Pseudovibrio sp. Tun.PSC04-5.I4: one gene and its partner. The protein of the gene in region 2 interacts with the protein of the main gene of each other region in a pairwise test. Links are inferred from orthologs where the notes say so. Each region holds a gene or a part of one and is shown on either strand. Other genes may lie near its edges.

Region 1 (7,734 bases), 1.2 Mb from region 2 along the record:
CGCTAACTCCCTTAAGCCCTTACGGCACATCAAAGCTAATGACTGAACTCATGTTGCGCGATACCGCTGCAGCCCATGATTTCAAATACACAGCTCTGCGCTACTTCAACGTTGCCGGCGCCGACCCTAAAGGCCGCACAGGCCAGTCCACCAAAAACGCCACTCACCTCATCAAAGTAGCCTGTGAAGCAGCTCTGGGGAAACGCACGAATCTGGGCGTATTTGGAATTGACTTCGACACACCAGATGGAACGGGGGTTCGCGATTACATCCATGTTTCTGATCTGGCCAGCGCACACTACCTTGCCTTAAGGCGACTACGCGAAGGCGGCGACAGCATTGTCATGAATGCAGGTTACGGTGATGGCTATTCAGTTTTGCAGGTCATTGATGCAGTGAAGGCAATCTCGGGAGTCGACTTCAATGTTACAACCGAGCCGCGCCGGGCTGGCGATTCGCCAAAGGTTGTTGCTGACAACCGCAAGATCATGAAGAATTTAGATTGGCAACCGGAGTTCAACGACCTCAAAACCATCGTTGACCACGCCCTCACCTGGGAGAAAAAACTCCAGTTCAAAAACAGCCTCTAAACATCTTATGGCTGACTGATCCACCTCAGTCAGCTCCTACCTGCCTATCATGGTATCCGAATAACGCGGTCACCGGGCTTTATACCAAGCGCCATTGTCCGCCCCGCCAACACTTCCAAAACATACTGAGCAGGAACACCTGAGGAGATAATCTCTTCAGAATATGGGACCGTATTTTTCGCAATGCTTTTGATGATGTTGTCAGAGCCAATGAAGATGATATCCAGCGCGCTCGGCGTGTTCTTCATCCAAAAATTCTGTGGTACAGAAAACGAGAATACAAACAACATCCCTTGATCAGGAGAGAGATCAGTCCGGCCCATCAAACCTTGAGCGCGAGCTGCAGCGTTTTCAGCAACCTCGACCTGAAATTCATGTTTACCCGTTGCACTGCGAACCTCAATTGTTTCAGTTCTCAACTCCGCCGCGAAAGCAGAGCTCAAACAGAACATCGCCGCAATGACAGCCCATTTTAAAACAGCCATAAATATTTCCTGCGTCTCGTTCATTATAGCTTTGATACAAAGAAAAACCCTTGGCAAGACACCAAGGGTTTTTGATAGGCAAATCTCGTAAATGTGATCTCGTAAGGCGCATAAACGCAACTTAGTGAGAGGTCGGTATGTGTGTTCCACTGCCAACCGGACGAACTTCAGCAGCCATCTGCCCTTTAGGTCCATTTCCAAAACGAACCTGTACTTTTTGCCCAGGACGCAACTCTGTAATGCCAAACCTGCGCAATGTTTCCATATGAATGAAAATGTCTTCAGTCCCCTCACCACGCGTCAGGAAGCCAAATCCCTTCACACGGTTAAACCACTTAACTTCCGCATCAATAAAACCGCCATCAGGCGTAACTTGAACATGAGTACGCGAAGGAGGCAGTTGAGATGGATGAACCGCATAGCTTTCATCCATAGAAAGAATGCGCATCGCTTGCAATCCGCGTGGCCTGTTCAGGACCTCACAAACAACACGAGCCCCTTCATAGGCGGTCTGAAAACCATCTCGCCTCAAGCATGTAACATGCAATAAGATATCAGGTAGATCGTCTTCTGGTTCTACGAAACCATAGCCTTTGCCAATATCGAACCACTTGATTGTTCCCGCCACCTGAAGAACATCTAAGGCTGTATCGTCAACCAGGTCCTCGACAGAGCCTACCTGAGGCGCCGTTTTTACCACCATGATGAATGCCCCGAAATTTGCCGCATCTGAAATGTAACGCCCAGCAACAAACCGAACGCCACTTGATTCCACCAAAAGAATATCATCAGGAACCGGGCCAAGAAGGTGAAAAATTAACAAACAGCTAAATGATCCCCCATTGATTTAATTAGTGTTGTCCTATCAACACCATTTACCTACAGTTTGGAGGGGGTATAGCTAACACTACTGAAATTTTTATCTAGCAGATCGCTGAGTTGCTTTCGAAACCTCCATACGGCGAGCGATACACATTAATACGCAACACTCCCTTCAATTCCCCATTCAAGAAATACTGGACACCCTTTCCCTTTAATCCTTTTCACGCTAAATTCGCGCACTTACAACTTACACTGACTATAAAAATAAGGTCAGCCCCCTAACCGAGAAAGCTAGAAATGCGCTATTTGCACACCATGGTCCGCGTTAAAGATCTGGACCAATCCATGCACTTTTACTGCACCATCTTTGGCATGAAAGAAGCTCGCCGGCATAAAAGCGAAGCAGGACGCTTTACCCTTGTCTACCTCACGGCGTCAGAAGACCAAGAAGCTTTCCAGTCGACTCAGGCGCCTGCACTGGAGCTGACCTATAATTGGGACACTGAAGAGTATGATGGCGGACGTAATTTTGGCCACCTCGCCTATGAAGTAGACAACATCTATGAGACCTGCGCCAAACTGCAGGCTGCGGGCATCATCATCAACCGCCCTCCACGCGATGGGCGCATGGCTTTTGTTCTGTCTCCAGACGGTATTTCAATTGAACTACTCCAAAAGGATGGAAGTCTGAAACCAGCTGAACCGTGGCTTTCCATGGAAAACACCGGCAGCTGGTAGGCAACTATCCAAAATTTTGCGCCTCAGAATCCGACTGAGGCGCTGATATCACACAAGAAAACAGAGAATAACTCCATTTTCTTCATATTTGTGGATTGTTTGAATTATTAAAATTTAGGCGCTTGCCAAGTCTCCCTCAAATTCTTATAAGCCTCCTCACACAGCCAGCGCACAACACGAGGCGCTGCTGATGAGTGTGCGCCCATCGTCTAGCGGTTAGGACGCCGCCCTTTCACGGCGGAAACAGGGGTTCGATTCCCCTTGGGCGTACCATTTACTTTCCCAAAATTCTATATGCTTAGCTCCATTGGTACCAATTCGTATATCTTATGGTCAATGCACACATGTTTTCTGGATTACAGAAAGCCAAAAACATGGACATGAAGCATTCATTGCAAAAATTCTGCATTACCGAACCTCTCCCGCGTTGACAAGCATCTAGTGAAACAGTTCAAAATTCCTATTGGCTGTCCACTCCCACAACGCTCAGCCTTCAACGCACCATGCAAAAATGAAAAATGCTCAGAAACAGCTGCATCGCACTATTTCTGAGCATCGAATTTTAATTGCTATACAGAGCAGGCCTTAGAATGGAATCTCGTCATCCATTCCACCCCCAAAGCCGCCGCCAGATGGGGCAGATCCACCGCCGCCACCGCCAAAGCCACCACCCTGATTACTGGCGCCACCGCCAGTGGAACCTCCACCAGAAGAACCTCCACCAGAGTATCCACCACCCTGATCGCCGCCGCTACCACCACCAAAGCCGCCAGATTGACCACCAGCTTGACCGCTTTGACCGCCGCCTTCGCCGCGACCATCAAGCATTGTCAACGTAGAGTTGAAGCCTTGCAAAACAATCTCGGTTGAATATCGCTCCTGACCACCTTGGTCCTGCCATTTACGGGTCTGGATCTGACCTTCAATGTAAACTTTGGAGCCTTTGCGCAGGTATTGCTCAGCAACCTTTGCAAGTCCTTCGTTGAATACAACAACGCGGTGCCATTCAGTGCGCTCACGGCGCTCGCCGCTGTTACGATCGCGCCAGCTCTCAGAAGTCGCGATGCGCAGGTTTACGATCGCCTTGCCGTCCTGCGTGCGCCGAACTTCCGGATCTGCGCCCAGATTTCCAACCAAAATGACTTTATTGACGCTACCGGCCATTGAATTACTCCTAGATCAAAGCCTGCTCAGCTATTTTGAGCAGGTCGAGTTGGCAAGTAACCTATGCTCCGAGCCCCACAAATCAAACAGGCTTTCGCTTAGCAGTGACATTTGTCCACATTTCCCAGCAGATCTGCGAATATATGAGGCACCAGAAGGTTCCGCTCAAAACTCGTTCTATTTTTGTTCCCATACATTCGCATCTACTCCCACCAAGTTCAACACTGAAATTTCTGCAAAGACAATTTTCTGAGAGCATATTCAAAAAGGCTTGCTCCTTAAAATCGTTCCGTTTATGTTCCACCTAATTTATTGCGCATACCTCCTGTATTTTTGAGGATCGCGCCTTGACCTGTTTTGCTCTTTAGATGGCGAAATCAGCATTCGTGACAAAGGACAGCTCCATGGCGAAGTCGCCAACCCGTAATAACCAGAATAATCATGCGCGCGTTGATCACCTCAAACAGATTACCGTACGCGGCGCTCGCGAACATAACCTAAAGAATGTCGATCTGGATCTTCCACGCGATAGTCTGATTGTTATGACTGGCCTGTCCGGTTCGGGTAAGTCCTCCTTGGCCTTTGATACGATTTATGCCGAAGGGCAGCGCCGCTATGTTGAAAGCTTAAGCGCTTATGCCCGCCAGTTTTTGGAGATGATGCAAAAGCCGGACGTAGACCAAATCGACGGCCTATCTCCTGCAATCTCCATCGAGCAGAAAACCACTTCAAGAAACCCGCGCTCAACAGTCGGCACAGTCACCGAAATCTATGACTACATGCGCCTGCTCTTCGCCCGCGTCGGCATTCCGTATTCCCCTGCAACTGGATTACCCATTGAAAGCCAGACCGTCAGCCAGATGGTTGACCGCATTTTGACATTGGAAGAAGGCACGCGTCTTTTCCTCCTCGCGCCTATCGTTCGGGGCCGCAAAGGCGAGTACCGCAAAGAACTCGCAGAGCTGATGAAAAAAGGCTTCCAGCGCATCAAAATTGATGGTGAATACTACGAAATCGCCGAGGCCCCGGCGCTGGATAAGAAATTCAAACACGATATTGACGTCGTGGTTGACCGCCTTGTCGTGCGTGAAGATATGGCAGGACGATTGGCAGATTCCCTGGAAACAGCGCTGGAATTAGCCGAAGGACTCGCCACCGCAGAATTTGCGGATGAAAAAGATGAAAAAGGCAAACCAAAGCAGATGATCTTCTCGCAGAAGTTTGCCTGCCCGGTATCTGGTTTCACAATTCCAGAAATTGAGCCACGCCTATTCTCGTTCAACAATCCGTTCGGCGCTTGCCCAACGTGTGATGGCCTCGGAACGAAGCTCGCGTTTGAAGCCGAACTCGTTGTTCCAGATCAGACCCTATCACTTCGCGGTGGAGCAGTACTTCCGTGGGCAAAAACCGGAGCAACCTCTCCGTATTACGCTCAAACACTAGAAGCGCTAACGAAGCACTACAAGCAGTCCATGACGAAGGCTTGGCGTGACCTGCCTGACGACTTCCAAAACGCTGTTCTTTATGGAACCGGCGATACAAAAATCCAGTTTGTATATGACGACGGCACTCGCTCTTACAAAACAGACAAGTCGTTTGAGGGCGTCATTGGCAACATTGAGCGCCGCTGGAGAGAAACAGATTCTCAGATGGTGCGCGATGAACTCTCCCGCTACCAATCCGACCATGCATGCGACGCCTGTAAGGGGTACCGCTTGAAGCCAGAAGCACTCTCAGTCAAAATTGCTGACCGTCACATTGGCCAGATCACCGCCCTTTCAATCAAAACAGCCCATGAATGGTTCTCCAGCATTGAGGACAAGCTAAGCGATAAACAGACCCAAATCGCTTATCGTATCCTAAAGGAAATTCGAGAGCGCCTGAAATTCCTGAATGATGTCGGCTTAGAGTACTTGTCAATGGATCGCGCCTCCGGCACGTTGTCCGGTGGTGAAAGCCAGCGTATTCGCCTTGCATCTCAAATCGGTTCCGGTTTAACCGGCGTTCTTTACGTTTTGGATGAGCCATCCATTGGCCTTCACCAACGTGATAATGCCCGGCTTCTGGAAACACTCAAGCACCTGCGCGATCTGGGGAACACCGTTATCGTAGTCGAGCATGATGAGGATGCAGTCCTCACAGCTGATTATGTGGTGGATGTGGGTCCAGGTGCGGGTATCCATGGTGGTCAGGTCGTGGCGAAAGGCTCACCAGAAGAAATCATGGCCAATCCTGCTTCCCTTACCGGTCAGTACCTTTCCGGCAAAATGAGCATTCCTCAGCCCAAAGAGCCACGCAAGATCGACAAAAACCGACAGATCAAGGTTTTCGGCGCCCGCGGCAACAACCTGAAGGATGTGAACGCCAGCATCCCACTTGGCACATTCACGTGTGTGACCGGTGTATCTGGAGGCGGCAAATCAACCTTCTTGATCGACACCGTCTATAAAGCCACGGCCCGACGGCTAAACGGTGCCCGCGACAACCCTGCTCCGCACGATCGTATTGAAGGTCTGGAGCGCCTCGACAAAGTCATCGATATCGACCAATCCCCGATTGGCCGCACGCCGCGCTCAAACCCTGCAACCTACACCGGCGCCTTCACGCCCATTCGGGAATGGTTTGCTGGCATGCCGGAAGCAAAAACTCGCGGCTACGCACCAGGTCGCTTCTCGTTCAACGTCAAGGGCGGCCGTTGTGAAGCTTGTCAAGGCGATGGCGTCATCAAGATTGAAATGCACTTCCTACCGGATGTCTACGTGACATGTGATGTTTGTAACGGTAAGCGCTACAACCGCGAAACACTTGAAGTCCAGTTCAAGGGCAAATCAATTGCAGGTGTACTGGATATGACTGTTGAAGAAGCTGCCTCCTTCTTCTCAGCTGTTCCCTCCATTCGCGACAAAATGGAAACCCTCGCCCGGGTTGGCCTCGGCTACATCAAGGTTGGTCAGCAGGCCACCACCCTTTCTGGAGGTGAGGCACAGCGTGTAAAGCTGGCCAAAGAGCTGTCAAAGCGCTCAACAGGCCGTACTCTTTATATTCTGGATGAGCCAACAACAGGTCTCCACTTCCATGATGTCGCCAAACTACTGGAAGTTCTTCATGAGCTGGTGGACCAAGGCAACACGGTTCTTGTGATTGAGCACAACCTTGAAGTCATAAAAACAGCAGATTGGATTCTGGATCTGGGGCCGGAAGGCGGCGATGGCGGCGGAATGATTGTCGCGACCGGTCGCCCTCAAGATGTAGCGGAAGTACCGGAAAGCTATACCGGGCACTTTCTTAAAGAGCTGTTTGACCGGCGTGGATCAGGCAAACTCGACGCAGCTGAATAACAACATCCGGAGTGGCTGCGATTTCCTTAGCCACTCCTTTTTCTATATAATTCTCTTTTGCGCACAAATCCCAGCGCCAAAACACAGCACGCCTTTCGCAGTGCCATATTCGATTCATTGAAAATTGATTAAGTCCAGCCCATTAAATGCATAATAATTAGGCATTCTGCTTTTTAGGTATGCAGTTTTGTGCTTTAAATCACATTTTTATTGCATTGCACTATAGTATATACGGCAAATTCTGTCCCTATTAGCGAAAATGAGATACTTCACATCGAACTTGCTATGCATATTACGCATAGCGGACATGCGAAATGATGTGATGCACAATTAGAAACTCTTTTGTATAAACCACCTCAAGGCCGCTGAGGAACTCCTCCCAATCTTTTCAGTGGCCCAACATACAATCCTCAGGTGGCACCTCCTCCCAAGCCACTTGATGGGTCCGAAACAGAGATTTCCTCCCAGTTCTCTGTTTACTAGCTTCGCCCGTCGTTCCTCCCATCGACGGGCGTTAGCTGTTTTAAGGCCTCTTTTTCCAAATCAGCCCAACCACAGTACAAAATAAAAGCGCGTCACATCTGCAACGCGCTTCTT
Region 2 (6,271 bases):
TCTGCACTAAAAACGGGGCTCTTGATAAGACGATCAAGATCAGCGCTCTCGCTTAAGAGCGCTTCAAACTGGTCGAGACCTCTCTCAACTTCTGACGTCGCACCCTGCTCTTCAGCAAGGTCAAGCAACGCAGAAGCATAACGTGAGGCTACACCTGAAATGAGAGATACGTTGTCAGTCACTGGATCCGTGCTCTCCCGCGCCATCAAGATTCTGGCGGCTGGCAAGCCGGGAATCCAAATCCTTGATAAGTCGCGTCTAATTCAATTTGATTGGCACAATCTTTGAAACTGCACCGATAAAGCCGCGCTTCGCATAGCACACGCGTGGCGGGCTTGCAACATAGCGTAGGTATTCCAACGCATACAATAAGACATCAAACTTATTCCGCTAGACTACATGAAACTTTGGGGGTCAACATCGACCTGTACTCGAATACCTCCAGTAGGCTTGGGGGCGATGGACAACCATTTTCTTAGAAAGCCTTGTAAATCAATAGTCCGGGGTGCAATTGCCAATAATCTGAAGCGATATCGGCCCCTCACCTGAGCCATTGCAGCCTCTGCTGGACCAAGCACCTGAACGCCTTCTGAACCAGGACTATTGATTGCCACAGATTTTGAATATTTTTCTGTCAGCACTCGGTCTGGCCCGGAAATAATGAGAGCTGCAAGCCTTCCAAATGGCGGCAAACCGGCATTCTCACGCGACTCGATTTCCGCCGCGTAAAACTCCTCGGGATTTCCAGAGAGCAAAGCCCTGATTACAGGTTGGTCCGGGTTGTAGGTTTGAAGCAAACCGCGGCCTTTTCCATGGATACGACCTGCACGACCTGTCACTTGAGCCAAGAGCTGGAAGGTGCGTTCTGCTGCCCTAGGATCGCCGTTTGCGAGACCCAAATCAGCATCAACCACCCCAACAAGGGTCATTAAGGGAAAGTTATGCCCTTTTGCGACCAGCTGTGTTCCGATAACGATATCAACTTCGCCAGTTTCGACGAGCTTCATCTCCCGATTGATGCGCTCAGTTCCGCCCGGTAAGTCGGAGGACAAAACGAGCACTTTCGCGTCCGGAAATAACGCTGAGGCATCTTCAGCAATTCGCTCCACGCCAGGACCACATGCGACAAGCGAATCCGGCTTGCTACATTCCGGGCATTTATCCGGTATAGGTTGTGAATAGCCGCAATGGTGACAGCATAATTTGCCTCGAAAGCGATGTTCAACAAGCCAAGCTGAGCAATTCTCACAATGGAACCTATGGCCGCATGTTCTGCACAGGGTGAGTGGGGCATAACCCCTACGATTCAAAAAGAGCAGCACTTGCTTGCCGTCAGAGAGTGTTTGCTGGATCTCGTTGACCATGGCTGGCGCGAGCCATTTGCCTCTCTCCGGGCCATCGCAACGCATATCAATGCCTTTAATTATTGGCATTTCTGCGCCGGTTGCCCGTTCTGGAAGGACAATTCGCTGGTATCTTCCCAGCTTTGCGTTGACCTGACTTTCCACAGATGGTGTTGCGCTTGCCAGCACGACCGGGAATCCGGAGATATGTCCTCGAACAACCGCCATATCCCTTGCATTATAAGGAACGCGGTCATCCTGTTTGTAGGCCGTATCGTGCTCTTCATCCACAACCAGCAAACCGAGCCTGTGAAAAGGAAGGAAAAGTGCGGAGCGCGCGCCCACAACGACCTTCACTTCACCATTTGCGACTCCGCGCCATGTTCGTGCACGCCGTTTTGGGGACACCTGTGAATGCCATTCAGCTGGCCGGACACCAAATCGCTGCTCAAACCGCTCCAAAAACTGGCTGGTGAGCGCGATTTCAGGAATGAGAACGAGCGCTTGCTCGTTGTTTTTGAGAGCTTCCGCAACGGCCTCAAAATACACTTCGGTCTTACCGGAGCCGGTTACACCGTCAATCAGGAAGGCTTTGAAGCCTTTGCCGATCCCCTCGCACAGCTGATTCGCGGCGCCTTGCTGAAGCTCAGTCAGCTTTCGGCCGGGCAGTGTCGGGTCAGGATGTGGCAGTGGAGGCGTCGAAGGCAGCATGACCTCTTCCAACACGCCCTGCTTTTTCAAGCCATCAATGACTGAGGAGGATACGCCTGCAACGCCAGCCAAACCGGGACGCGTCCAAGCCATGCCATTACGTACATGTTCCAGTACGCGTTCGCGGGCAGCCGTCATGCGATCAGGCTCTTTACCCTCTCTATAACGAACACCGGACAGCAGCGCTTCCGGTTCCAACCCCTCTTCTGAACGCAAGACCATGCGCAGCACCATCCCGGGCGCGCCAAGTGTCCATGCAGCAACCCAATCAATGTACTTTCTTAAATCATCGGCAATCGGCGGAGAATCGTAAACATGCAGAATGCTTTTAAGTTTTTTCGGATTAACGGCTGTATCTGGCTCGCCATCCCACACAGCACCAATCACTTCTCGTGAGCCTAAGGGGACACGAACAATCGAGCCGGGTCGGACATTCATGCCAGCCGGCACTTTGTATGAATAAGCACTTGCAACCGCTACAGGAACCAGCACAGGTACAATGACCTCAGGTTCGCTCAATCGGGCGTTTGCGAAAAACTCCTGCTGATGTGTCACGAAACTCCAATCCTTATTGAGCGTTACCGGGTTTTGCTCTTGTTGTTTCCATGCACTCTGGGCTAAACACATACCAGAATTCACCCCCCTAAAGCCTCCCAGTACCCAACGAGAGGCTGTTAGGAAATCAGGAGCCTTTTTGGCATGAAATTCTTCGTTGATACAGCTGACACCAACGAAATTAAAGAGCTGGCTGCAACCGGCCTTCTCGATGGTGTTACAACTAACCCATCCCTTATCATGAAATCTGGCCGTCCAATGAAAGAAGTCATCGCAGAAATCTGCGCGCTTGTGGATGGACCGGTTTCTGCTGAGGTTGTTGCAACCGACACCGCCGGTATGCTGAAAGAAGCTGAAGAGCTGGGCGCGATTGCAGACAACATCTGCATCAAACTGCCATTGACCCTTGAAGGTTTGAAAGCTTGTCGCGTTCTTTCCCAAAAAGGCATCCAGACCAATGTGACCCTTTGCTTCTCTGCAAACCAGGCACTTCTGGCTGCTAAAGCTGGCGCAACTTTCATCTCTCCCTTCATTGGCCGTCTGGATGACATCAATGTTGAAGGTATGGATCTCATCGCTGAAATCCGTCAGATCTACGACAACTATGGCTTCAGCACCGAAATTCTTGCTGCATCCATCCGTAGTGCAAACCACGTTAAAGATTGTGCACTTGTCGGTGCTGACGTTGCAACCATTCCACCAGCGACCCTTAAAGGCCTCGTGAAGCATCCATTGACCGAAAAAGGTCTGGAAGTGTTCATGAAGGACTGGGCTGCGACCGGTCAGAGCATCGTTTAAGCTCTTTTCAAATTCGCATTATGTGACGACATCAAGCGCGGACCTTCGGGTCTGCGCTTTTGTTTTACCTGCCTTTTCTCCCCCCAACCGAACCACAGTGCGCAAGGTTCACACCCATTCATTCAGGCAGACTTATCCGGCACAAACTTGTATCCACCGCGTCAAACAGTGTTGGCAGGGAATTATTAACCCTCTCCCGCCAGTTTCTGATGGTGACCTAGAAAGTATCTTCATGCGCAATCTTCTCTTGCTTCCCATTGCCCTTTTCATTGCTATCTGGGCGTCCGGCGTTTCAGCTCAAACGCCAACAAGTTTCTCGCAAGCCAAACGTCTTTTGGAAAAACACATCTATCCATCACAAGATTCCCGCGAGACGTTTTATTGCGGTTGCACTTACAACAGCAAAAAGCAGGTTGATGCTGAGAGCTGCGGATACACACCGCGCAAGAGTGCAAAACGCGGCAAACGCATTGAATGGGAACACATTGTACCAGCCTCCCGTTTTGGCAAGCCCAGAGCTTGTTGGACTGAGGGAAATGCGGCCTGTGTGACGAAGAAGGGCAAGAGCTACAAGGGCCGCCGGTGCTGCTCGAAAGTTGACCCGGACTATAAGCGCATGCAAGCGGACCTGCACAATCTGGTACCAGCTGTTGGTGAGTTAAACGGCGACCGCTCCAATTTCCGCATGGCAGTGATTGCCGGCGAAGAAAGAACCTACGGCGCTTGCGATTTCGAGATAGACCGCAAAAATAAAGTGGCCGAGCCAATGGTTACGACCCGCGGGGATATCGCCCGGATCTATTTTTACATGCAGTCCACTTACGACATGCCGTTGACTGATAATGAAGTAGAGATGTTTACCGATTGGATGAATGAAGATCCTGTCTCGGAAGAAGAGCAACTTCGTGATGCGCGTATTCTGGAGATACAGGGCAACTCAAATACACTGATCTCTGTCGGCTTCTAAACCCCTGCCCTTCCACCCTCATAAACCTGTACGGACAGAATGAATGCTGTGCGGTAACATTGCATGACAGTGGGAGGGTACAATGGCCGTTGAGACAGACAACTTGAAATTCCTCGTGGGACCGAGAGATGTTCTCGGTTCTGCTGCAGACAATCCCCTGGATGATCTTGAAGATGAGATCATCGCGTTTATTGATGCTGCGGAGGCCACTCTCAACATAGCCATTCAAGAAATTGACAATAAACGCATAACCAACGCAATTATCAACGCAAAGCGGCGCGGCGTGCGGGTGCGCGTGGTATCCGAGGCGGATTACTTAAGTGTGGATGAACCTGCTGATGATCCGCATACAAGTGACCCCCGTGTTGAAAACGAGATCAACCGGCAGCTTCATGCAGCTTTGCTGCGCTCTAAGGTTTGGGTTCGAACCGATTTTAACCCACGGATATTCCACCAGAAATTTATCATTCGCGATGGAACGGCTGTGCTTACAGGCTCCACGAACTTCACAGAAACCGGCACACATCGGAACCTGAACCACCTTCTGATTGTCAAAAACGAGGATGTCGCGAAGATCTTTGAGCGGGAATTTCGTGAGATAAAGAAGGGGAGATTTGGCCGTTACAGCGTTGATGAAGGCGAAACTGAGAATACACCCAAGGAAGTGATTGTTGACGACATCCGGGTGAAGGTTTGTTTTGCCCCAGACCATGCGCCGGAGATGGAAGTCACCAAACAGATGACGAAAGCTAAGGAACGCGTGGACTTCGCCATTTTCACCTTCTCCAAAAGCTCCGGCATTGATGATGCCATGTTGCTGTTGATGGAAGCAGGGCGGAAGGTGCGCGGAGCACTAGACGCGCGGCAAGGTGGACAGGATTGGGCGGCGACACGTCCGCTTGCTGATGCGGGTGCGGATCTCCATTTCGTGCGCGGGTCGAGCAAAATAGGCAAGCTGCATCATAAGCTTATGGTGATTGACGATAGTGTCATGATTGTCGGAAGCTTCAACTACACGGGACCTGCAAACCGATTTAACGATGAGAATATCGTGGTTCTGGGAGATTCCACAGTGCCAACAGAGAACCAAAAGCGGTTTGCGCTGGCGGCCCGGCAGGAGATTGACCGGATCATCAATGACCATGGTGAGCAGATCCGGGTTACGTAAATCCAGAATTGCGCTACGCAAATACGTGAATGGTTATTATTTGGTAACCATTCCGCTAGGATTCACCCCTACACTTTCCGCATGGCAAATTCCTTAGATAGCGGCGAAAACCTGCTGATCATCTGCAAACCAGATATCTCAGCAGCGATTGAAGACTGGATTGATCATCTCGGTTCCGAACGGCGATTGGCCGAACGAACACTGGAAGCCTATGAACGCGACATCCGCCAGTTCCTCAAATTCATGACGAGTTATGAAGGGGAACCGGTTGCCATAAAACACCTTGAGTCCTTGAAACCAAACGACTTTCGCGGTTTCCTCGCAACCCGGCGACGGGATGGAGCACAGACACGAACACTGGCGCGCGGACTGGCTGGCATCCGCTCCTTCCTCTCATTTCTAGAGGAGCGCGGCGAGGTAAATGCTGCTGGAGCAAGTGCTGTGCGTACTCCGCGTATTCCACGTAGCTTGCCAAAGCCTATTCCAGTTGAGGAAGCCAAGGCGATCGTCAGCAGTGACCTTTCCTTTGAGGACACGCCTTGGGTGGAAACCCGCAATGCAGCTGTGTTTACAATACTTTACGGGTGTGGATTACGTATTTCTGAGGCACTTTCACTTACTCCGGCATCCGCACCTAAAGGTGGCGATAAGTCCATTCGCATTCGTGGAAAGGGCAACAAAGAGCGGATCGTTCCGGTTCTGCCTATCGTCGTCGAGGCCATCGACGCC

The links.
Region 1: the proteins of BLS62_RS17985 (region 2) and BLS62_RS12125 interact in binary tests that used the Escherichia coli proteins (3 or more experiments, as listed by UniProt). The link is inferred for Pseudovibrio sp. Tun.PSC04-5.I4 from one-to-one orthologs.

Annotation. Positions count from the first base shown.
Region 1 is NZ_FNLB01000006.1:1,517,490-1,525,223, forward strand. Bases 2,011-4,864 are described here. They hold BLS62_RS12125 (single-stranded DNA-binding protein), read right to left. Parts: upstream 3,800-4,864; coding sequence 3,221-3,799; downstream 2,011-3,220. Other genes in these bases: BLS62_RS12115 (VOC family protein), read left to right, coding at 2,195-2,635; uvrA (excinuclease ABC subunit UvrA), read left to right, coding at 4,204-4,864. Outside these bases: UDP-glucose 4-epimerase GalE, read left to right, coding at 1-590; BLS62_RS12105 (DUF192 domain-containing protein), read right to left, coding at 638-1,075; BLS62_RS12110 (cold-shock protein), read right to left, coding at 1,197-1,778; more of uvrA, read left to right, coding at 4,865-7,137. UniProt on the Escherichia coli protein: Plays an important role in DNA replication, recombination and repair. Binds to ssDNA and to an array of partner proteins to recruit them to their sites of action during DNA metabolism. Acts as a sliding platform that migrates on DNA via reptation.
Region 2 is NZ_FNLB01000006.1:2,729,277-2,735,547, forward strand. The notes cover bases 3-2,972. They hold BLS62_RS17985 (primosomal protein N'), read right to left. Parts: upstream 2,610-2,972; coding sequence 396-2,609; downstream 3-395. Other genes in these bases: BLS62_RS17980 (F0F1 ATP synthase subunit delta), read right to left, coding at 3-206; fsa (fructose-6-phosphate aldolase), read left to right, coding at 2,754-2,972. Also shown: more of BLS62_RS17980, read right to left, coding at 1-2; more of fsa, read left to right, coding at 2,973-3,407; BLS62_RS17995 (endonuclease), read left to right, coding at 3,640-4,374; BLS62_RS18000 (phospholipase D-like domain-containing protein), read left to right, coding at 4,457-5,542; BLS62_RS18005 (tyrosine recombinase XerC), read left to right, coding at 5,624-6,271.